Regions from separate parts of the Rossellomorea sp. NRS-1567 genome, predicted to be linked through region 1. Evidence: riboswitches for the same ligand, from Rfam matches in the RefSeq annotation. Region 1 holds a riboswitch; each other region holds the start of a gene.

Region 1 (8,173 bases):
GGACGTCAGCCTGCTGGATTCGCTGAGAATTGCTGCTCTTACAGGAGTCGATGTCCGGATTATGATTCCAAACAAACCGGACCATTTATTTGTGTATTGGGCGACCTATTCATACATTGGTGAGTTACTGAAGGCAGGAGTGAAGATTTATATATATGATAACGGCTTTATTCATGCCAAAACCATTGTAGTGGATGAAACCATTTCTTCTGTTGGAACGGCAAATATTGATGTGCGAAGCTTTCGCCTCAACTTCGAGGTAAATGCCTTTTTATATGATCAAACTATTTCTGAAAGTCTGAGCGCTGTGTTCAGGAAAGATATGGAGAAGAGCAGAGAATTAACCATGGAAGAGTATGATGAAAGACCTCTGAAGATCAAATTGAAAGAATCAATTTCAAGGCTCCTGTCCCCTATCTTATAGATAGTGATATTCTAAGACATTGCCATGAGGGCCTGGAAGAAGGCATAATAGAGGGTATAATGCGTAATTGATAGAGAGGGATGAAATCATGAGTGTACATAAAGACATTACGAAGCATTCAAGTAAGCAAAATCAGCTGGTACAACAATTTATGATATTGGATGAGCATAGAGAAAGAGCGATCGATGAAGCCGTTCAGCTTTGTTTGAATGAGCAGCCGTTTACAACGGATGCCATTAATCAAGTGACGAATGAAATCAACGTCCTTGCCCGTCAAGGTGTCGTTCCACAGAGAAAGCTTGTCACAATTGAAATGGTGAAGGAATATGCAGCTAAAATAAATGAACCAGGTTTTAGTTGATTCATTTCATTAGCGAGTGTCAGACTCCACATAAAAAGACCTTGAAACGGCTAACCCAAATTAATGGTAGGCGTGTCAGGGTCTTTTACTTTGAATGCTGGAATTTAAGCTTTTAATGCGCTATTCCACCCATCATAAACAAATACAGGTTGTGTACCAATTTCAGCACGTTCTATGACAACATAGTTTTTATGTGACACGACAGTTTGATCATCCGGTAAATCCAGCTTCTTCGCAACATCCTGGTCCATTTTAACAATGACCGTGTTTTCTCTAAGGGTAGTAACCACACCATTGATTACATGTTTCTTTCTTTTGAATTGAACGGTATCTCCAAGGTTTGCATTATCTTTTGAGTACACGAATGTATTTTCCAATTTAATATCCCCTTTTCAAATAATGTAATATGTTTCTTTTCTAGTTTATATAATTGAGAGAATTTTCTAATAATATTATTCTAACTGGTATTTATATAATTTTCAATGAATACTTATCCTTCTTCTACCACAATTCATGTTTTTCAAAACCTTTTAAGAAAACTTTTTTGTTTGCTTATTCTTTCTCCCTCATTATATCAATTGGCTACCATTATAGGAAAATCCTTCCTTTTAATATTTTTTTACAAAAAACGAGACTGGGACAAAACTAAAAAACCACGATATAAAGACGAAAATTAGTAGTGTAGGTTCTTAATACCGCTATTGATTTCCGTGCAAGACTACGCTTTCCGCGGGTAGCGCGTGAGCCTCCTCGGCAAGCCTGCGGGAAGAAAAGCGGAGGGGCTTTGTTCAGAGGCGGGTGGCATAAGGCGAAGCGGCCACGAAGGCGTTCTTTGCCTTCTTGGACGGTTTGACTTATGACATGTGCCTCTAAGCCCCGGAGCTGGACGGGTCTCACATTAGCTACTTTTCCCGCAGGAGTCTTCGTCTTGCACTCCAATCAACCGCTGGAAAGAGCTAAAATCATATGTACCGTAAATAAATAAAAAACCCGAACAAATCTGCCTACTAAAAAGCAGAATAGTTCGGGTTTTACTTAGACTAAAACACTTTTGTCCCAACCTCGCTTTGATGTATTAATAAGCGAGTGCATTTTTCTTTTCTTCTTTCATGAGGACAAAGCAAAGGAAAATACCTAATAGGGATAGGACTGCGAAGAATAAGTACACCGTGTAAATGGAGTACGTTTCATAGATAAAGCCGCCAACAAAGGTACTGAACCAATTCCCCAGTCCGTTTCCGATTGCTGAATATACCGTAACGGCTGTTGCTGTAATGTGGGAAGGCGTGATTTCTTTGATGTAGCGCAGGCCGGCTGGGATGAACAAGCCAATGGCAAGACCTTGCATGACAGCCGATGAATAGACAAGCCACAGGCTAGGTTCTGTAAAGTAAAAGAGCCAGCGGAGCATAGATGCAGCACCTGCCAAGGCAGCGACTGTTAACAAACCGAATTTATCTATCCATCCACCGGCGACCCTCATAAAGGGAACCTCCGATAACACTGCAATCAGGAACGCGAGACCAATTCCCGCATATGTTCCTCCTGAATCTTCTACAAATAATCCGAAATACACATTATTTGCTAGATTCGGACCGAACACTAAGAAAGTGACCGATAAAAAGATGAGGAACTTTTTCATCGTGAATAATTCCTTCATTCCTGCCTTTAAATCAAGCTTTGCTGCCGCTCTCTCTTTCGGAAACCGGAAGGAAAGGAATCCGGAGAGAACTAAACAGATAAAGAAAGAGTAAAAAATGATGGTAGGCCCGATAAATCCTTCTGAAAGTCTTCCCATTATAAAGACTGCTATACCAAAGCCCAAAGAACCGAACAAACGGATATTTCCGTAGTTATACCGGACCTTACTTGTATACTTCAAGCTGATACTATCGGAAACGGGAATGATCGCACTTTGGAAAATGGCAACTAGAATGGCCACGATAAGGAGTCCATAGTAAAAGTCCATAAACAAGTAACCGAGTGCAAAGATTCCCGCCACTAAAGAGGTTAAACCAAGAACCACGGTGGGACGATTGGTCGTGTCACTCACCATTCCCCAAATTGGCTGGAAGAAAATCATCATGATGGGACCTACAGACATGATCGTTCCAATCTGATAGCCATTTAACCCCACGCTTTCGCTCAAATACACACTGAGTAAGGGATATAAACTACCAACACCGAAGAACGTTAATAAGTAAAATCCTTGTAAAGTAAAAATTTGATTTCGTACTGTTCTTTCCACTACCGTATCCCCCAAGATGTTTTTTGTCTTCCTTATAGTAGACCTTGAACGTTCAATTGTCTATGAGTTTATGCCTTATTATGGATAAAGTCATGCTTTTTTAGATTTTCTGGTGCCGGGAAGGAATGTATCGTCCAGCTACGGCGGCTAGTCCCTCGAGGTCATAAGCCAATAACGACAAAAAGGCAAAAAGCGCCTTTCCGCCGTTCTTGTCTTATGCTTGTCGGGACTGAACGAGCCGCCTCCGCTTTTGTTTCATCCAGCTACGGCGGCTAGTCCCTCGAGGTCATAAGCCAATAACGACAAAAAGGCAAAAAGCGCCTTTCCGCCGTTCTTGTCTTATGCTTGTCGGGACTGAACGAGCCGCCTCCGCTTTTGTTTCAGAAAAATTTCCCGTTTGACTTTTTCGAGTAAACCCTTTAAAGTATGGAAGTATATTTTAAATCAACTAAATACGATATTCTTCTTATCCAGAGAGACGGAGGGACTGGCCCTGCGATGTCTCGGCAGCGGACTCATATTGAGTGCTGTGCCACATCCAGCAAGCGAAATGCTTGAAAGATAAGAGGAGTGTTTCGTTCTTTTGAAACCTCTTCTTATTCCGGAAGAGGTTTTTTGTATTTTAGTAAATTGGACGACAAAGGAGTGTTAGGAATGAATCAAGAAAAAGGAAATCTATTGGCGTTACTGCCTTTGATCATATTTGTTTCTCTGTTCCTTGGAGCAGGCATCATTTCAGGAGACTTTTATGCCTTTCCTGTACTAGTATCAATTGTCATCGCATCCGTTGTAGGTCTGTTGATGAACCGAAAAGAGACGTTAACGGCTAAGATTGAGCGTTTTGCTAAAGGATCCGGTCACCCTGATATCATGATCATGGTCTTTATCTTCCTGTTAGCGGGAGCGTTTTCCGGAGTAGCTGAAAAGATGGGAGCCGTTGATTCAACTGTAAACTTCGCCCTATCCGTGCTGCCTGGTAACTTGATCATTGTGGGATTATTTATTATCGCTGCTTTCATTTCGTTATCAATGGGTACATCCATGGGAACGATCGCAGCACTCGCGCCAATCGGTGTCGGGATTAGTTCAGGTACAGATATTTCTATGCCCCTTGCCATGGCGACCGTCATTGGAGGAGCGATGTTCGGAGATAACTTATCGTTCATTTCAGATACGACCATTGCAGCTGTTCGTACACAGAAAACGGAAATGAAAGATAAATTTAAAGTCAACTTCTTCATTGTATTACCTGCCGCAATTGTGACAATGGTGATTCTCCTTGTTCTTACTATGGGGAATCAATCTACTGTCGGAGCGGAAAGCTTTAATTGGATTAAAATTCTGCCTTACCTTGGAGTTATCATCGGTGCTCTTGCAGGATTAAATGTGTTTGTCGTTTTGTTAGGCGGAATTGTTTTAGCTGGAATCATTGGATTCATCGATGGAAGCTTTACTCCAGCCAGTTATTTCGGTAGCGTGGCCGATGGAATGACAGGAATGGCAGAGATTGTGATCCTTTCCGTGCTGATCGGCGGGGTTGTCGAACTTATCCGTCATAACGGCGGGATTCAGGCTTTACTTTATCACGCCACTCGCAAAATCAAGTCTCCTCAGGGAGCACAGCTTGCTACTGCAGGATTAGTGAGTTCTACTAACCTGTGCACAGCAAACAACACAATTTCAATCATTATTGCCGGCCCGCTTGCTAAATCGATTAGTGAAAACTATGGGGTGGATGCCCGTAAATCAGCCAGTATCCTTGATATTTTCTCTTGTTCGATTCAAGGATTAATCCCTTACGGAGCACAGGCCCTGTTAGTGGCTGAAGTCGCAGGCATTTCACCAATCAGCATCATCCCATATGCCTTCTACCCGATCTTGATTGCTGTTTGCGGTCTGATTGCCATTCGATTTGCACTACCGAAATTCACACGCAAATCTGCACCGGAAGCAAACCCGGTTCGATCTTAATAGATGAATTTAGAGAGACAAATCCTTTGGGGTTTGTCTCTTTTTTTGATAAGAAAAAAGCAGATTCCGTTTCCGGTAACCTGCTTTCTTTTTATAACAAATCATTTACATGATACAGCTTACCACTTTCAATTTCGCTTTCTGTTACAAGTTTAACCAGTGCACTTGCGACCGTATCGGTTTCACGAAGCATTCCTTCCTCTTTATAGCGCTGGAAGGATTCGACATCGGCAAAGGCTTCTTTAGAGGAGGAACGGATTTCACCTTGCATATCTGTATCCATGACACCAGGGCTGAAGGCAATCACTTGATGTCGGCTATGCTTTTTAGAAAGCTCTAAGCTTACGGTTTCTGTCAGCATATTCACTCCGGCTTTGGTTGCGCAGTAAGTACTCCAGCCATATACAGGGCGACTTCCAGCTCCTGAGCTGATATTGATCATGATCATCTTCGAGTCAGAACCCCGGGCTGCTTTTATCATCTCATTGGTAGCGATCATGGGAGATAGTAAATTCACATGCACACTCGTTTCAAGAGCTTGATTTTCTACTTCACCCGACGGATTGATTGGTGTCACCACACCGGCGTTTTGGACAACATAGACTCTGGTAGGTTTATATCCAAATACTTTTGCTCCCACTTCACGAAAGACCGCTTCTGTTTCTCCTGATTGTGCAAGATCACACGATAGGAAGTCATAAGATACCTCTTTTTCCCCGGCAAGCTTTTGCAGTCTTTCATTATCTGACCTGGAAACATTGATCAAACCTATGCCTTTTTCAATAAATAGCTTGGCAATCGATTCACCTAATCCTCTTGTTGCTCCCGTCACAATTGCATAATCCATATGGAATCATCTCCTTCTTACCTTCTGATTATAAGGGAGAGTCTTCTTATAACAAATAAATAAGCATTGAATTAACGGAAGATTTACAAAGTGGCGGTTGCCCAGCTAAGTGAAAAGGCACACCATCAAGGCATACTCTCATCAATCAAATGATATTCAGGGATTAAATCTGACAGTGGGACAATGGAAGCTTTTTTCTCATAAAGAGGAAGAAACTCTTCAAGCATGGTGGCAACCTTGATTCCTGTGACCCCGACATGACCTATGGCAATGGTTGAAGTGTCACTATCTAATTCTTTAGAAAGGAGCTTGGCTTGCTTTCCGATATGCTGGATGGTATAGACATCATCAAAGAATAATTCGTTCTCAAGATAGGGCACATCCAATTCCTTCGCAAGCTTCGGAATGACACTCTTTCCTGTTGTTTTACTATCAAGATAAAATAACCCCTTTTCCTTGCATACCTCTAAAACGATTCTCATGACCCTCTCATTGGCAGTGGCCCTTGAGCCCATATGGTGATTGACTCCTACTGCATAGGGAACCTCTTTGATCGCCTTTTCTACTCTTTTACGGATTTCGTCATTTGAAAGCGAAGTGGTAATTGCCCCGGGTCCAAGCCAGCTTGCTTTCCCGGACATCGGTTCCATTGGAAGGTGTACGATGACCTCATGGCCCCGACCATGTGCCTTTTCCGCATCTTCCAGTGTTGTTGGCAGAAAGGGCATAACTGCAATTGTCAAGGTAACCGGTAAGTTCAGAATTTCTTCTGTTCCCTTCATGTCGTTTCCTAAATCATCAATAACGATCGCGAGTTCATTATGATGGGCTGGAAGGGGCAGGATGTTTCTTGCAGAAGATGAAGCATGAAAAAAGAACGTCAATAGTAAACAGAAGAACAGGATTCTCATCTTTCATCACTCCTTTTTCTTTATCATGTCCATTTTGAGGAGTATATACGAAAGAGGTCCGTCCCTGATGAGAGCGTAAATAAAGGCAGGAAGCTTATTCTCGCTTCCTGCCTTCTTAGTTTATGAGGTCCGTCCCTCATCCCAGCCTTTGGTGGGGCGGTCGCTGGGGTAGCCGTGGGTTTGGCGGTACGTTTTTCTTTGGGTGGTAAAGTCCCACCAGTTTTTGGTGGAGGATGGGTGGTTGGCGTGATGGACGACACACCTGAGGGAGTCTTCTACGCAGGGGTCCATCCAGACGCCGTATTTCTTTTCCAATTCTATAATCAGGTCTTCTCCCTTTTCGTTCTTAATGGCCTCATAAGAATAGAAACCAAGATCTTCAACGACGTTATGCGCCATATTCGGTCCGATTGACGGAATTCGTTGAAATATGGACATGCCGACTAAGTATCGGGCTCTATCCAGGGAGATATTAAGTTTTTCACTTAATGCATCGGGAGACCATTCGAAGATGTCTCCCAATCTGATTTTCTCTTTACGAAGCGATGCTCTCTCTTCATCAGTCAGTGGCAATTTAGGACTTTTTCTATTCAATCTTTGTTCCCTCCTCTATCCCTTAAAGGATTGTTGTCGAACTAAATGAAAGTCTTCCACTACTGGATGGTAGGTTTTCTTCTTCACCAGCTTATGTTTGTTCTTAATTGGAGTGTTGTTCGCCAGTACCCCTACCTTTGTTTGCTGGAGTTCCTTCACACCTTGCACAATCAACTGCATGGCGATGATGGCAATCATAAAGGCCGCTAACGGAGCAATGACAATCCAGTACTTTCCTGTCATAAGGGAATCTTTAGTGGAACTGATCAGACCTGACCATTCAAATGTTCCTGATTTCGGAGGATCGGGTACCAGTCCTCCTGTGATGATCGTTCCTCCCAAAAACAGATGAAACAATCCCAGATGCACAAGAATGAGAAGCGTTTGGATAAACTGCTGCCCCCATATAATGAATAATCTTGGTGCCAAGTGAGGGAATAGATGCGTCCATAGCAAATGACGATTACTTCCCCCTAAGAGCTTCGCCGACAGAACAAAATCCTGTTTTCCTAATATCTTCAGTTCATTTCCTATTAAAACCGTCGTTAACGGGAGCACAAGTATCGTTAACACGACAGCTTCGAAAACGAGTCTTTCAAAGATGGAGTGATCCCATCCTAACACGGGCAATCCCCAAAGTACTGGTCTTAATAGAAGATACGCAATGAGACTTAAAGGAAGGAAATGAATGGAATCCACCATGCGATCAAGCCACTTTTTTCTGTTTTCTTTTAAATGAAAATGATAGACTATTCCAAGATAGAATCCACCTATCACCCTTAGAGAAGCGACAACCAGTGCAAAGAGTAGGGTATAC
Region 2 (8,173 bases), on a different contig from region 1:
ACAGAAAAAATGATCGACCTTTTCTGTGGGGTAGGTACATTTTCTCTGCCATTCGCAAGCAGAGTAGGAGAACTTGCGGGCATTGAAATTGTTGAAAGTTCGATCGAGTCAGCGAAACGCAATGCTGAAGATAACGGCATCTCAAACACGACTTTCCTCGCTAAGGATGCTCGAAAAGGAATTGACCAAATGCTGGAGAGCTTTGGCCATCCACAACTATTAATGCTTGATCCGCCTCGATCAGGTGCAGGCGGGAAAGTCATGAGACGAATCGGACGTGCCAAGCCGGAACGCATCGTGTATGTATCCTGTAACCCCGATACATTCGCGACGGATATCAAGGAGCTGGAACCATTCGGATACACCCTTGATGCTGTTCAACCTGTTGACTTATTCCCTCAAACGGTGCATGTTGAGTGCGTAGCGACCTTGACATTAAATAAATAAATGGGACGGAGGGACAGGTTCGTTGTCCCACTGGAAATGGTGCTTGATCCTTATAAGGGTCGGGCACTTTTTTTGTAATAGTGGTGTACATTCCCTTTCATGTGTAAAATATAATATATAGAACTGGACTTGAAGAAAATCATAGAATCTCTATGATTTTTTGTTTTATGAAAATAAGCCAAAACCAAAAGAAGGAGATACCATGACAAAGGGAAACGAAACAGGATGGAACATAGAAAATAGTTATGCACGCCTGCCCGACTCATTTTTCACTAAGCAAGATCCGACTCCGGTTAGCAAACCTGTATTAATCGTCCTTAATGATTCTGTAGCACAATCGCTGGGACTCAACCTGGAAGAATTGCATCGTGAAGAGGGAACAGAGGTGTTTGCGGGCAATCAAATACCCGAAGGTGCCGAACCCCTTGCTCAAAGCTATGCCGGGCATCAGTTTGGCTATTTTAATATGCTGGGAGACGGTCGCGCTGTCCTGATCGGCGAACAGATCACCCCATCAGGTGAGCGTTTTGATATTCAGCTCAAAGGTGGAGGAAGAACCCCTTATTCCCGAGGTGGGGACGGTCGCGCGGGACTTGGACCGATGCTCCGGGAGCACATCATCAGTGAAGCCATGCACGGACTTGGGATTCCGACTACCCGAAGCTTGGCGGTGGTGACTACAGGTGAGCCGATTTTCCGGGAAACGGAACAGCAGGGAGCGATCCTGACCCGCGTAGCGGCTAGTCATCTTCGCGTCGGTACTTTTCAGTTTGCTTCTAAATTTGGAACGGTGGAAGATCTCCGCGCACTGGCTGATTATGCAGTGGAGCGTCACTACCCGGAAGGTTTGAATGCACCGAACCGTTATCTTTACTTGCTGGAAGAAGTCATCAAGCGCCAGGCTGCACTCACTTCCAAGTGGCAAATGGATGGGTTCATTCATGGCGTGATGAACACGGATAACATGACGATCAGTGGAGAAACCATTGATTATGGACCATGTGCCTTTATGGATACGTATGACCCGGCAACGGTATTCAGCTCCATTGATACCGGAGGACGTTATGCCTATGGAAATCAGCCTCAAATTGCCGGATGGAACCTTGCCCGATTTGCCGAAAGTCTGTTGCCGATTCTTCATGACGAACAAGAAGAATCGCTGAAGATTGCCCAGGATGCTGTAATGGAATTTCCTAAACTGTATGAAGCTCACTGGCTCGACGGAATGAGAGGGAAACTCGGTATTTTCAATGAAGAAGATGGGGACGAATCCCTTGCAAAAGACCTTCTCGGTTTAATGAAAGAGAATCGTGCCGACTATACCAACACATTCCGTGCATTAACAAATGAAGAACAAATCGATTGGTTTAATAACCCGGAATTTGTTCAATGGAAAGAACGCTGGGAAGAGAGACTTAACAGGCAGGAAGAGTCGAAAGAAGCAACTCATCAGTTAATGCGAAAAAGTAATCCATCTGTGATTCCCCGGAATCACCGTGTGGAGGAAGCGTTGGAAGCTGCAGTGGAAAGTGGTGATTACAGCGTAATGGAGCGTTTGCTTGAGGTTCTTAAAGATCCTTATCAGTTATTGACAGAACAGTGCAAGTACGCGACACCACCTGATCCATCCAACCGCCCTTACCGAACGTATTGCGGTACATGAAGAATGAGCGCAAAGCAGGAAGTCCAAAAGGTTTCCTGCTTTTTTTGAGTGTTAGAGGACTTTCTCACTGATAAGTCGAAATTATTCAAAGATAGCTGAGGAGAAAATGGAGATAAAGGAGTTTTTCTATTGAACCAAGCATTGCTCGTGATTGATGCCCAGCAGGAATTAATCGAAGGAAATGAAGGGGAACAAGCGGTATTTCAAAAGGAGAGACTGATTGAAAACATCAATCGGGTCATCCAGAAGGCAGCCGAAACAGGTACTCACATCGTGTTTATTCGAGATAAAGATGTCGGAGGCGGGGAAGGTGATGGATTCCAGGTTCACAAGGATATCCATGTTACGGACAATGCGGTTGTGTATGATAAATTAGCCACCAATTCGTTTTATGGTACGCCCTTACTAAGCTTTTTAAAAGACAAAGAGGTTGAACATGTCGTAATCATGGGATGCCAAACGGAATATTGTATCGACACGGCCGTTCGTTATGCAACCGTTAATGGATTGGACGTAACCCTGGTAGCAGATGGTCACTCGACAAAGGATTCATCCGTGTTAAAGGCTGAACAAATTATCCAGCACCACAACAAGGCTTTGTATGGCCATTATAATGTGGATCATTTCTCCGACGTCAGACAATCTGATGAAGAGTTGTTTCAGCCCAAGCATGATTTTTATCGTGAGAAATACGGAATGTAGAATAGGAAAAGCTCATTTTCTCTGACAGAAAGCAGATGGAATGGGCTTTTTTTGTTCCCATTTTGAAGTGTTTTCTCATTTGGATTCTACAGTGATATGCTATAGTAGTAGCATATCAGGGCAGGTCCGGTCTTTCTTTCATATTGACAAAGGAGGAACAAGGAGAATGTATGATTTAGTTCAGAAAGTTCGAGAAGAAAATCCATTAGTACATAATATAACGAACGTAGTGGTCACGAATTTTACGGCCAATGGCTTGCTGGCTATCGGGGCATCTCCTGTGATGGCCTATGCGAAAGAAGAAGTAGGGGATATGGCGAAGTTGGCAGGGGCACTTGTCCTTAATATTGGAACCTTATCGACAGACATCATCGATAGCATGATCATCGCTGGAAAAGCGGCCAATGAAAAAGGGATACCTGTTGTATTGGATCCGGTTGGAGCAGGGGCGACTTTCTTCCGCACGGAAATGGCAAGGGAAATCCTGAATGAAGTAAACGTCTCCATCTTAAGAGGGAACGCAGCGGAAGTGGCTCATGTTGCAGGAGAACAATGGGCGATCAAAGGTGTTGACGCCGGTTCGAATGGGGGAGACACGTTGGAATTAGCTCAAAAGGCGGCAGCGCAATTGGAATGTACCATTGTCATAACAGGGAAAACCGATATCATCTCAAACCCGCAAGGAACCTATTCAGTGGCGAATGGTCATCCTATTTTAACGAAGGTCACGGGGACGGGCTGTTTATTATCTTCGGTCATCGGTGCCTTTGCAGCCATTGAAAAAGATCTATTAAAAGCTGCTGTAACGGCAGTTGCCGTTTATGGAATAGCAGCAGAAAAAGCAGCCGGTGTGACATCTGAAAAGGGTCCGGGAAGTTTTCAAATTGAATTCATCGATCAACTTTCCTCCATTTGTGAAGAAGATGCTGCACTTGCAAAAGTAGAGAGAATCTAAAGAGGAAGGGTGGTACAAACATGTCTGTATATAAGGCATTGACGATAGCAGGTTCAGACAGTGGCGGGGGAGCCGGCGTTCAGGCAGATATAAAAACATTCCAGGAGCTTGGTTCCTATGGGATGTCGGTCATCACTGCCGTAACCGCTCAAAACACATTAGGCGTTCAAGGCGTGTATCCCGTTTCCATGGAAGGAATCGTTCAGCAAATGGATTCTATTGGCCAAGACCTGGGGCCACATGCGTTATAAACGGGCATGCTGCATTCCGGTGAAGTCATTGAGGCAGTAAGTGAACGAGTCCGTCATTATGGCTGGACGAATCTTGTGGTGGATCCTGTCATGATTGCAAAAGGCGGAGCCAAGCTTTTACAAGATGAAGCCGTTCGTGCGTTAAAGGAACAATTAATACCTCTTTCTGCTGTCATTACACCCAATTTACCTGAAGCAGAAGTCATCACCGGTATAAAGATTGAAACATTGGACGATCGAAAAGACGCCTCAAAGATCCTGATTGAAATGGGTGCCGGATCAGTCGTTATAAAAGGCGGACATGCCGATGGCGAGCAGGTAATCGACCTCTTTTATGATGGGGAGGAATTTGTGGAAATGGTCTCACCCAGAATCGAGACACCTCATACGCATGGAACTGGATGCACCTTCTCGGCTGCGATTACTGCTCAATTAGCTCAAGGAATGGACATCAAGGAAGCGGTCAAGACGGGGAAAGGGTTTATCCGGGCAGCCATTGAAGACCTACTTGGAATTGGGAATGGTCATGGCCCGACGAATCATTGGGCTTATAATAAGAAGGCATCAGGTGAACGTAAATGATCGATAAGCGGGAGCAATTAAAGGATTCTCTTACTCTTTATTTTATTATGGGAAGCACAAACTGCATGAAGGATCCGGTTTATGTGTTAGAACAGGCAATAGAAGGTGGCATAACCCTCTTTCAATTCCGGGAAAAAGGGCTCGGTGCCTTAGAAGGACAGAAAAAGATGAAACTTGCTGAAAAACTTCAGAAGGTATGCAAGGACGCCGGGATCCCTTTCATCGTAAATGACGATGTGGAATTGGCTTTAGCCATCGATGCTGATGGCATTCATATCGGTCAGGAAGACGAAAGGGCAAGTATCGTACGGGATAAAATCGGTGACAAATGGCTTGGGGTTTCCACTCATACACTTGCCGAAGCGCAGCAGGCGATTGCCGATGGGTCGGATTATTTAGGATCTGGTCCCATCTATCCCACCCTTTCAAAAGACGACACAGTCAAAATTCACGGCTTGGACATCATCAAAAGCTTTCGAATAAACGATATTCCTATCCCGATTGTGGGGATTGGAGGCATCAGTTCAATGAATGCCAAAGAAGTTATTGATGCTGGTGCCGACGGAATCTCGGTAATCTCAGCTATATCAGGTGCCGAAAACATCACAGAAGCGGCGAGAGAACTGAAGAGAGCCGTTTGTCCCGCCCGATAAATATGAAACCAGGCCTGCCCCAACACGTTAACTCCATTAACGTGTTGGGGCAGGCCTTATTTGACGATTCAAGTAACAAATGGATTGACAAATATTGCGTTATCCTTCGATTCCCTGACAAACCGGACAATAGTACAGCCTTCTTGAAGCTGCCACCGTCTTCTCGATTTCACTTCCACAGATGAAGCAAGACGCACCTTCCCGGTTAAAGACCCAGTGACGATAACGGGAGCGCTTCACTCCTTGACTTTTCAGCTTCTGCGCAAGGTCGGGATCATTGGTGATCCCACCAGTCTCATACGACTGCTTTACTAAACCCATGACAGCATGAGCTGCTTTGTTTAATTGATTTTCTGTACAATCGACTGGCCTTAGGGAAGGATGAATGCCAGCAACAAACATGATTTCAGATCGCAAATAATTTCCGATTCCGGCTACGAAACCTTGATCCAGCAATAGAATCGACCATTTGCGGTTTCGGAATCGTTTGTCCTTCATCCGTTCCATCAGCTCATCTACTGATACCTCTTCGCTTAAAAGATCCGGTCCTACTTTTGAGACGAATGGGTGCCCGGGCACTTCTTCGTCACGAAGAACCTCGATATCCGATGCACTATAGAGAAGTGCCGACTTTTTCTCATTATGTAGAGCCAACCTGAGCTGTCGGTTGGTTTTCGGGTAGTTATATGTGTTTCTGATATACCATTTTCCGTAAAGTTGATTGTGAGAGTAAATGGTGTATCCGTTGTCAAAGCGGATGAGCATGGCTTTTCCTTTCGTGTCCACTCTCTTCACGATCGATCCTTTTAATAGGTCTTCGTAATCTTCCAAATGAGGGAAGGCAAAGTATACATCTTGTACGGTTTTATTCTTAAGAGCGCGCTCGACTCCATCAGCCGCTCTTCTGATTTCCGGACCTTCTGGCATGGCGGTTTCTCCTTTTTTAGTATAGTTATTCCCTTTTTAATCCTTAATGTAACATTCGGATAGGCTGGGCTACTAATCTATTTCATGGTCTTGACATTATTCCAATATATTGATAAAGTTTTAAAAAATCTAAATATTTTCTTATCCAGAGAGGTGGAGGGACTGGCCCTTTGAAGCCTCAGCAACAGGTCTGTGAAGATACTGTGCTAATTCCAGCGGGTGATTCAAACCCTGATAGATAGGAGCAATCTTTTATTTGTCGGTGACGCACTCGTTTAGGGTGCGTTTTTTGTTTGTTCACCCATTCTTCAATACATTTAGAAGGAAGGGTGTTTGTATGGAAAAGGCAGGACAGAGTTTTAAAAGGAAGATGAAGACGCGGCATTTGGTGATGCTGTCTCTTGGAGGGGTGATCGGAACCGGGCTTTTCTTGAGTTCGGGGTACACGATCCATCAGGCTGGACCGTTTGGGACGATCCTTGCTTATTTGATTGGGGCGCTGGTGGTGTATCTTGTGATGCTTTGTTTAGGCGAGCTTTCTGTCCATATGCCGGAGACGGGATCCTTTCATAGTTATGCTACAAAATTCATTGGTCCTGGGACCGGTTATACGGTGGGCTGGTTATATTGGCTGACATGGACAGTGGCATTGGGGTCGGAGTTTACGGCGGCTGGCTTGATGATGCAGCGCTGGTTTCCTTCGATTAGTGTATGGATTTGGAGCGCGGTCTTTGCTGCGTTGATTTTTGTCCTTAATGCGTTGTCAGTGCGGTTTTTTGCTGAATCTGAATTTTGGTTTTCTTTAGTAAAAGTGATTGCGATTGTTGCGTTTATTGTGATTGGGACAGGGGCGATCGTCGGTTTCATCCCCCTCAGTCATTCAGAGCCCGCTCCGCTTTTCACGAATATCACAAGTTTTGGATTGTTTCCGAACGGGGCATTTGCCATCTTGATGACCATGCTTGCCGTGAATTTTGCCTTTTCAGGTACAGAATTGATCGGGGTTGCGGCGGGAGAAACAGAGAATCCATCAAAATCGATTCCTAAAGCCATCCGTACCACGCTTGTGAGATTGATCATCTTTTATGTAGGGACGATTGTCGTATTATCTGCTCTAATACCGAGCCAGTCAGCCGGTGTATTGGAAAGTCCTTTCGTAGCGGTACTTGGTCGGATTGGAATCCCGTATGCCGCCGATATTATGAATTTTGTGATCATAACGGCCATTTTATCAGCGGCAAACTCAGGTCTGTATGCTTCTTCCAGAATGCTATGGTCGCTTTCAGATAAGCAAACGATCTCACCGATTTTCGCCAAATTGACTGAAAAGGGAGTCCCTCTCAATGCGATTGTATGCAGCATGCTTGGAGGGGGGCTAGCCTTGCTTTCAAGCATCATTGCACCGGGGACGGTCTACATCGTATTGGTTTCGGTCTCAGGTCTTGCGGTGGTGATCGTGTGGATGAGCATTAGTGCTGCCCAGTTTCTATTTCGAAGACAGTACATAAGGGAAGGAAACGATGTGAAAGACCTGGCTTATCGGACGCCGCTCTATCCACTCGTTCCCATTGCGGCATTTCTGCTTTGTCTCGCTTCCTGTATCGGCATTGCCTTTGATCCCACTCAGAGGATAGCCCTTTATTGCGGAATCCCGTTTATCGCCCTTTGCTATGGAAGCTATCATCTAACACAATACGTAAAGAAAAGAGGAACAGGTTATGTCGAATCAACTGAAGCTGAATCCCATTGATGCTATTTTACAAAAACATTCCCCACTTATTTTAGATGGAGCGTTAGCCACAGAGCTGGAAACCCATGGCTGTGATTTAAACGATCCCCTTTGGTCTGCCCGTGTACTCCTTGAAAAACCGGAAGCGATTGAGAAAGTTCATGCTGATTATTTCCGTGCAGGAGCCGATTGTGCGATTACAGCCAGCTACCAGGCAACGGTGGATGGTTTTCGAAAGCGCGGAATAGAGAAACCAGAAACGCT
Region 3 (8,173 bases), on a different contig from region 1:
TGTGGAGATGCCATACTTGTACCTTGATAAGAAGCATAACCATAAGGATTTTCAGGATTATGAGTTGGAACAGTGCTTACAATGTTCACCCCGGGAGCTGAAACATCAGGCTTGATCATCCATGTATCCATAACAGGACCACGAGATGAGAAATCAGCCATTGTTTCCCCGATTTCACGAGCAAACTCCAGTTCAAATGAAACTTTGTTATTTCCTTTTTCCAATTCAGAAAGCATTTTATTACCATCTTCTAAAGACATCTTAATGGTCGGTACTTCCATACCTGGAATTTCAAATGTGAATTCTCCCGGTACGTTATTATAGATGATCGCTCCTGCTGCTCCTGCAGCATTTGCATTGGCTGCTTTATCAACAAAAGGATATGCTCCACGGCTGATAAGAGCAATCTTACCTTCTACATCTTTTCCTGCAAAATCCTCTGGTCCGCCTAAACCGACATCGACAAATTCATATTCATTCCCATCAAGGGATAATAACTCCTCGTCACTCGGGAAGCCCATTACTTTATCAGATTCGTAGGTTACACCACCAGTTGTCGTTACTTCAGACGTGTATACATTGTAAGGCAGCTGAGTCGCTCCTACAGAAATGGCATCACGTGAAGTACCTGGCGAACCGACTGTCCAATTATCAGGACCTGAGTTCCCATTTGATGTAACAGCCACTACCCCTTCAGCCATTGCCCAATCCAGTGCAATACTCGTTGCCCAATCTGGATTATTCAAGCTGTTTCCAAGTGATAGATTCATAACATCTGCCCCGTCCTGAACCGCTTTTTCAATGGCTGCAACAACATTTTCTGTCGTTCCGCTGCCACCCGGCCCTAGAACACGGTATCCTAATAGAGTAGCATCAGGTGCAACTCCTTTAATATTTCCATTCGCCGCTACTGTCCCAGACACATGAGTTCCATGAGCCGTTTCTTCTCCACGAGGGTCCCCGATGGGTGTTTCTTGTGGATCTCCGTCATTATCGACGAAATCCCAACCTTTATAATCTCCGAATGCCTGATTTAAATCGGGGTGTGTATAATCAACCCCTGTATCAATGACTGCAACGGTTACTCCTTCTCCGGTATACCCGGCATCCCATACCTGATCGGCTCCAATGAAGGGAGCGCTATTAGCCATTTCAGGATGATAAGCGTCCTGTTCAATGGAAATCCCTTCAGACCCTGTCACTGTATATGTAACATCAGGATACACTGCTTTTACTCCAGGTACAGATAATAGGTTTGGAATTTCATCAGCAGCTACTTCTAAAGAAAATCCAGAGAAAACATAATCGTATTCACGTTTAACTTTGCTCGATTTTGTCACTCCTTTAACATTCTTCTTTACTTTGTTTCGTGCGTTTGTCAAATTCGATTTGGATTGTTTTTTCCCTTTATGTTTTGATTCGACTAAGGATTCTTCCTCTATTTCAACAATTACGGTGGTAGACTTTGAAGATGATGTATCGATATTTCCGAAGATTTCGGCTAAATCTGGTGGTGTTTGAGCTTGAGGTGTCTTTGCATTCGAGTTTGCCATTGCCCCTGATCCAAAGATGGAAAGAATAAATACCAGAACGATTGAAATGATAGATGCTTGTGAAAACCGTTTTTTCATAGTAAATCTTACAACTCCCTTTTCTTATAAAATAGTATTACCAAATGACTCTTAACCCTCCTCATCCCATTTAAAATACACAACTCTAATAGTAATTCACCTAACAAAACTCAATCCCTTGAGCAAAAAGACCCATTATTTAGAATTAAATGTAATTATATATAGGGACGGACCTTCATATTCAGCGGAAGCCCGTCCTCAGAACATACTACTTTTAAATTGTCGCTAGAGAGGTCCGTCCCTCTTCCCTTTTCCACTCCCACCCTATACACTTAAAGAAAATATTACGATAAAGGATGGTTGGATGAATCGTTTTGTTGAAATGGTCGAGCCTTATTTTTTGAGTGAAGATGCGTTTGTGCAGAGATATGCGATAGAAATGTTGGAGGACACCTATTTAGTTGATGGGGATACATTTTTGACCGGTTTGAAAGCTGTTGACCGCGGGCCGATATCGGAATTCTCCTCCCCGGTTCTTCCATACTTAATGTACATGCCATTGAATGAGGATGGGATGATAGAGGTCATCGATCGTTTAAACCGGCTGGACAAAATGGATGATGATCGGCTGTTCTATACCCAGCTACTGCTAAACGCTGATACCAATTTGGTGATTGCACAGAAGAATGATGTAAAACGCTTTGTGGATGAAACCCAATTAGCAGAAATCGTGAAGCTGCCTTCTTTAACGATTGAGGAACTCTATCAGGAGCTGGCGAGCATCACCGTTTACTTGGATAATGATAGATATAACCAAGCCCACTATGATCATGGTAAGAGAATCATCAGGGAGTTGATAAAAAGGAACGGGATTGAAAGCTGGGAAGTACAGAATGGTGTAAAAGAAAATGAAGAGGAAGAAGACGGGTTTGGTTTTGACGGGATATACACCGTTTATTCGGCTGGTGAACTTCGTGAAGAAAGCGTCGTCCCTCAGTTAGTGAATCTCTTTAAAGATGAAGATGAAAGTGATTTATTATTCGAGGAAGTGGTCAATGCCCTGGTGAAAATAGGAACGGAGCAGGTGGTACGTGAGGTTGAAAAAGTAGCAATTTACGGAAATACCTATTTCTACACCCTGGACGTACTTGGAAGAATCAAAACCAAAGAAGCGGAAAATGCTCTCTTGAGATTATTTGACCAAACAAATGATATAACCGCTAAAACACTGATATCAGATTATTTATGCCACCAGCTATCAACGGAAGGGATTTCAAAAATCGAAGAGTTCATCGAGGAAGGCTATGATGAAGGAATGCTTTGTCTGGAAGAATCCCTCTATGTCAACTGCATCATGAATGGGATCGATCATCCAAAGCTTGCTGCCTGGAGGAGAATCATTGAAGAAGTGGAACACCCGTCATTGGATGACCAACCACTTCTCGTTCCTCAACTTGCCCATATCGGGGACAAAATAGGCCGCAACGATCCCTGCCCATGCGGCAGCGGAAAAAAATACAAGAAGTGCTGTCTATAAAATGAGGGACGGACCTCCGCATTTTGCGGAAGCCCGTCCCTTTCACATTCTTCTATTTAATATTTTGATTAGAGGTCCGTCCCTCCAGCCACTCTACTCCATCCACTCAGGCTTACCAAAGCCTTTAAACTCTTCGTCGATGATTTTTTCGAATTCGTCTGCTTCGACGACTGCTTTGATGTCTTTCGCCAGTTGTGAGTCAACGTCCTTCGTATTTACAACCACTCGGTTTCGATACTGATCAGGCATGTCCTCCAGCTGAAGTGCATCAAGTAAGTCCATGTCGGCAGCGAGTGCGTAGTTTCCTGGAACCGCAGATAGATCAACACTGTCAACGGCTCTTGGAAGCTGTGCTGCTTCGATCGGTTTGAACTGCAGGTTTTTCACGTTTTCAGCAATGTCTTTTTCTGACACAGTCAATGGATCTGTATCCGGTTTTAACGTGATCAGCTTAGCATCCTCCAGAATCTGAAACGCCCGTGCTGCGTTCGTCGGATCGTTTGGAATGGCAATGGCACTGCCTTCTTTGATGTCTTCAATCGAATCAAACTTCTGTGAGTAGATTCCCATTGGAGCCGTTGGTACGACAATCACTTCGGATAAATCCATGTTATGTTGTTTCGCAAAGGTTTCCATGTAGATTTTATGCTGGAAAAGGTTCGCATCCAGATCTCCCTGGGCCAGCGCGTTGTTCGGTTGGATGTAATCACTGAATTCTTTCACTTCCACCGTGTATCCTTTTTCTTCAAGTCCTGGCTTAATCGCTTTTGTCACCATATCACTGTATGGTCCGGATGTCGCTCCGATGGTTACCTCTTTTTTATCTTCTGCGCTTGAACTTGCTTCGTCCCCGCCGCAAGCTGCAAGAATGCTCATTGTTACCGCTAATGCTACGAATAAAATCCACTTTTTCACTTGTTGTTCCCCCTAGAGTAGTTATCGTTTATCGACTAATCGTGCAAACACATCACCCGTATATTGGATGAGTTGAACTAAACAAATTAAAATGACGACGGTCGTGATCATCACCGTGTTGTCATATCGGTAGTACCCGAAGCGGATTGCCAGGTCCCCGACTCCGCCTCCACCGACGATGCCGGCCATGGCTGAATAGGCGACTAAACTGATCGTTGTAATCGTAATCGCCTGAATCACCGCCGGTCGCGCTTCCGGTAACAGCACGCCCTTAATGATCATCCAGGGGCTTGCCCCCACTGAAACCGAAGCTTCGATCACTCCTTTGTCAATCTCCCGGAGCGATGTTTCTACCATTCTCGCAAAAAACGGAACTCCCGCAACAGATAGGGATACGGAGGCTGCCGTCGGTCCAATCGTGGTACCGGTCAATAGTTTGGTTAATGGTAAGAGTGCGACTAATAGAATGATGAACGGAACCGAGCGCACCATATTGACGACAAATCCAACGACCTTTTTGATCAAACTATTTTGTAAAAACAAGCCTTTGTCTGTTACGAAAAGAAGAATCCCGAGGGGTAATCCCACTAAAATCGCAACTCCCAGTGAAATCCCCACCATATATACCGTTTCAAAAAAGGCTTTATTCAATTCTGGTAAAATCGCTGTCAATGAATCAGGCAGCATTCTCAAGCACCTCCAAGCTTTGCGTCTTCAACGTGATATACCGGATCGCGGCTTCGACTTCGTCATGGGAGCCGATCAGTTCCATGATAAAAATCCCCAGTGGCACTTCCTGAATATATTCAATCTTGCCGTGAAGAATATTGCCTTGCACTTTGTATTTCTGGAACACTTCTGAAACGACGCTTTCCTCTGCGATTGATCCTTTGAATTGGATTTTGATCAGCTTTCCTTTTCTTGATTCCACGAGGTGCGGCGGGAGTTCAAATTGAAGGATCGTTTCAATGAATTGCTTCGTTAAAGGCTGCTTCGGTTCAGCAAACAGGTCGTATACTGGACCTTCCTCCACGATTTTCCCGTCTTGCATCACGGCCATCCGGTCGCAGATTTCTTTCACCACTTCCATCTCGTGGGTGATGAGAACGATCGTCAAACCCAGTTCTTTGTTAATTTTTTTCAATAGCTTCAAAATCGATTTCGTCGTATTCGGATCGAGTGCCGATGTCGCTTCATCGCAAAGTAAAACCGATGGATTATTCGCAAGGGCCCTTGCAATCCCGACTCTCTGCTTTTGTCCTCCGCTGAGTTGAGCAGGATAGGCATCGGTTTTATCTGAAAGACCGACCATCTCAAGGAGCTCGACGACCCTGGTCTTGATCTTCGCTTTTGGTACTCTGGCCGCTTTCAAGGCAAAAGCCAGATTGTCAAAAACCGTTTTCGATTTAATCAGGTGAAAATGTTGAAAAATCATGCTCGTTTTTTGACGGGCGAGTCTTAATTGTTTGGACGTGAGCTTCGTGAAATCCTGTCCATCAATGATGATTTCTCCTGATGTCGGGGTTTCTAATAGATTCAGGCAGCGAATGAGTGAACTCTTCCCCGCTCCACTGTATCCGACGATTCCAAAGATCGCCCCCTTTTCGATCTTTACGGAAACATTATCGACACCGACCACCGTTTGCTTTTTTGTACTGTAGGTTTTAACTAGATTTCGAATCTCAATCAATGTGCACACCCCTTTTTTTGTCCAATAAAAAATGCCTCTTTCAACTGAAAGAAGCATCGCCTGTTTATCTCGACTTATCTCTCAGAATGAAATCATTCTGCAGGAATTGGCACCGTTCCAATACTGGAGGTTGCCGGACGTCATAGGGCCTGATCCCTCGGTCACTCTGGATAATTGAAAGTATGTAATTTTCTAAATTTTTATCTTATAGAGGATAATACTGGGTCTGTGAATGGAAGTCAATAGGGAATTTTTCAGTTATTTTTATGTAAGCGTTATCTTTGTTGTTGCACTAGGGAAGGGATTTTTTGTGTAGGGGGACTTTGGTTTGATAGGGGCGTGGTGATTATCCATTTTTTTACAGTTTATAATATATTCCTAAAGTTGATAATAAAAGGTGGAAAGTCGATAATATATCTCTAAAGTTGATAATAAATAGACAAAGTCGATAATAAACCTTCTCTCATCCTATCAATCCATGTATTTCACATCGATTTCAGTTAATATCCTGCCTTAACACCATCTCAAAACCATACATACTATCCAAAAACTTTCCTTTCCACCTCAAAATGGAACTAATCTCCATTACCAATAGAAAAAGGCACTACCTTCCATAGCAGCACCCCGATCACTTGTCATAACAACTCACAACAAACATTCTAATTTCTCAAACAACCAAACGAAAACTAGAAAGTCCACTCCTTAATCCCCGTCAACACATCCAACTCCCTCAACCTCTGCTCACAATAAGACGAATTCCCTTTCAAGTATGTATCAACATAAGCCGGATGACACATAATCTCAAGCGTCTCACCTTCATCCCTGCTGTTCAATATCCTCTTCAATCCTTCAACCGACACTCCGTCACCATAAAAGTCCATCGAGAAACGATCGGTTAACACATTCATTGCGTCAAACCCATCACAGGGTACATTCCGGACCGAAACCCCAAAACGCTCCGACAATCTCTTCACCACCGGGATCAAAGGTCGAAAGCTATGAACATGGTGATGACTGTCAATATGAGAAAGGGGCAAACCGAATGATAGGAATTTATCCATCTGAGCCTCCCACTCCATTTCAACCTCATCCACATTGATTTCTTTTTCTTCAAAAATCTTGCTGGTGTAACGGAAAAAGCCTCTCTCATCCAGTAGTGATGGTACTCCGCCAGAAACTGGTCTCCCGCATGTCAGTGTTAAATGGACCCCAACCTGTAATTCTGGATAAACCTTCGCCAATTCCACCGCATGCAGAGTCCCCGGCATATTGACCAGCATCGTTGTTGAGTTAACGATGCCAAACCGGTGACTATCAACGATGCCGTAATTCACCCCCCGGCATAATCCAAAATCATCTGCATTGACGATCACGTTCCTCATAATCCCCCATCCCCTTTTTATCTAATAGGTTCTTTCTACAAGAAAGCTCGCTTTATCTCCTCTGAAGATCGCTTTGGAAAATTCAATCACCGATCCATCCTCTACATAAGCCGTCGTTTCGATCATAAAGCAAGGTGTCCCCTCTGGTACCTCAAGCTTCTCTGCCACTCGTTCATCTGCTAAAAACAATTCGATCGTTTCGACGGTTTTTTTAATTTTTATCTCAAACTGTGTTTCCAGGAGCTTGTAAAGAGATCTTTCACATTCGTCTTTATCAAGCCCCGGCGTCTTGTACCAGGGCAGATAGGCCACCTCATATTGCAGGGGCAGCCCGTCTGAATAACGGATCCTCTCTAAACGATTGACGGGATCTCCATTCTTCAATTCCAACGCTTTTTCAACTGTTGATTCTGCCGGGATGACATTCATGCTTAGTACCTTGATCTTAGGTTTCTTACCCTGTAATCGCAGTTGCTCTGTGTAGTTGTCGATCGTCGAGGACAGGATTTGACTGACTTTCTCTTCTGCGACAAAGGTTCCTCTTCCTTGCTCGCGATACACGTAACCTTCAAGTGTCAGCTGCTGGAGCGCCGTCCGGATGGTCGTACGACTGACATTGAACTTTTCGCAAAACTCCGCCTCTGTCGGCAGTTTTGTATTCGGCGCGTATTCTTTATTTTTAATCATGTGGATGATTTCTTCTTTTACATGCGAATGCAGGGCCTTTGCTTCTTGTGTCTCTTTCATTCTGTTTCTCCCTTCCACTTTCTTCCTATATTTGTTATAACACATCCACGTTCATTTCTCTATTCCTAATCATTTTATCATAAAAATAATTTGTTATTACAAATAAATAAAAATTAGTCATAAATTTTATTTTTGTCACTACAATGCATAGACGAGCGAAAATTTGTATGATACATTATAAAAAAATAGAAATCGCTTTCAAAATGAAGGGAGATCGACAGAATGTCATTAAAGGTGGTCATAATCGGAGGCGGATCAAGCTATACACCAGAAATTATCGAGGGGTTCATCCACCGATACAAATCTTTTCCTGTCACGGACATAACGCTTG

What was found. Region 1 has a riboswitch for S-adenosylmethionine ahead of ACIFOD_RS04215 (Na+/H+ antiporter NhaC family protein). Riboswitches for the same ligand answer to the same signal wherever they lie in the genome.
Region 2: linked by a shared signal. The riboswitch ahead of mmuP (S-methylmethionine permease) and the one ahead of ACIFOD_RS04215 (Na+/H+ antiporter NhaC family protein) in region 1 are both predicted to bind S-adenosylmethionine.
Region 3: linked by a shared signal. The riboswitch ahead of ACIFOD_RS08115 (methionine ABC transporter ATP-binding protein) and the one ahead of ACIFOD_RS04215 (Na+/H+ antiporter NhaC family protein) in region 1 are both predicted to bind S-adenosylmethionine.

What each region holds. Positions count from the first base shown of each region.
Region 1 covers NZ_JBITPL010000006.1:48,019-56,191, forward strand. The annotation lists gene cls (cardiolipin synthase) at 1-424, shown strand, start outside; gene ACIFOD_RS04200 (YpbS family protein) at 513-785, shown strand; gene ACIFOD_RS04205 (DUF2187 family protein) at 890-1,162, opposite strand; gene ACIFOD_RS04210 (MFS transporter) at 1,861-3,033, opposite strand; SAM riboswitch class I at 3,497-3,601, shown strand; gene ACIFOD_RS04215 (Na+/H+ antiporter NhaC family protein) at 3,688-5,004, shown strand; gene ACIFOD_RS04220 ((S)-benzoin forming benzil reductase) at 5,096-5,851, opposite strand; gene ACIFOD_RS04225 (divergent polysaccharide deacetylase family protein) at 5,977-6,762, opposite strand; gene ACIFOD_RS04230 (helix-hairpin-helix domain-containing protein) at 6,883-7,356, opposite strand; gene ACIFOD_RS04235 (ABC transporter permease subunit) at 7,372-8,173, opposite strand, start outside.
Region 2 covers NZ_JBITPL010000019.1:204,310-212,482, reverse strand. The annotation lists gene rlmD (23S rRNA (uracil(1939)-C(5))-methyltransferase RlmD) at 1-447, shown strand, start outside; gene ACIFOD_RS16075 (protein adenylyltransferase SelO) at 650-2,110, shown strand; gene ACIFOD_RS16070 (isochorismatase family protein) at 2,240-2,812, shown strand; gene thiM (hydroxyethylthiazole kinase) at 2,979-3,767, shown strand; partial or broken gene thiD (bifunctional hydroxymethylpyrimidine kinase/phosphomethylpyrimidine kinase) at 3,788-4,600, shown strand; gene thiE (thiamine phosphate synthase) at 4,597-5,253, shown strand; gene nei (endonuclease VIII) at 5,353-6,180, opposite strand; SAM riboswitch class I at 6,319-6,425, shown strand; gene mmuP (S-methylmethionine permease) at 6,518-7,930, shown strand; gene mmuM (homocysteine S-methyltransferase) at 7,899-8,173, shown strand, end outside.
Region 3 covers NZ_JBITPL010000014.1:30,725-38,897, reverse strand. The annotation lists gene ACIFOD_RS08135 (S8 family serine peptidase) at 1-1,631, opposite strand, end outside; gene ACIFOD_RS08130 (SEC-C metal-binding domain-containing protein) at 1,936-3,108, shown strand; gene ACIFOD_RS08125 (MetQ/NlpA family ABC transporter substrate-binding protein) at 3,202-3,984, opposite strand; gene ACIFOD_RS08120 (methionine ABC transporter permease) at 4,045-4,710, opposite strand; gene ACIFOD_RS08115 (methionine ABC transporter ATP-binding protein) at 4,700-5,713, opposite strand; SAM riboswitch class I at 5,785-5,890, opposite strand; gene chbG (chitin disaccharide deacetylase) at 6,400-7,095, opposite strand; gene ACIFOD_RS08105 (GntR family transcriptional regulator) at 7,117-7,842, opposite strand; gene ACIFOD_RS08100 (6-phospho-beta-glucosidase) at 8,065-8,173, shown strand, end outside.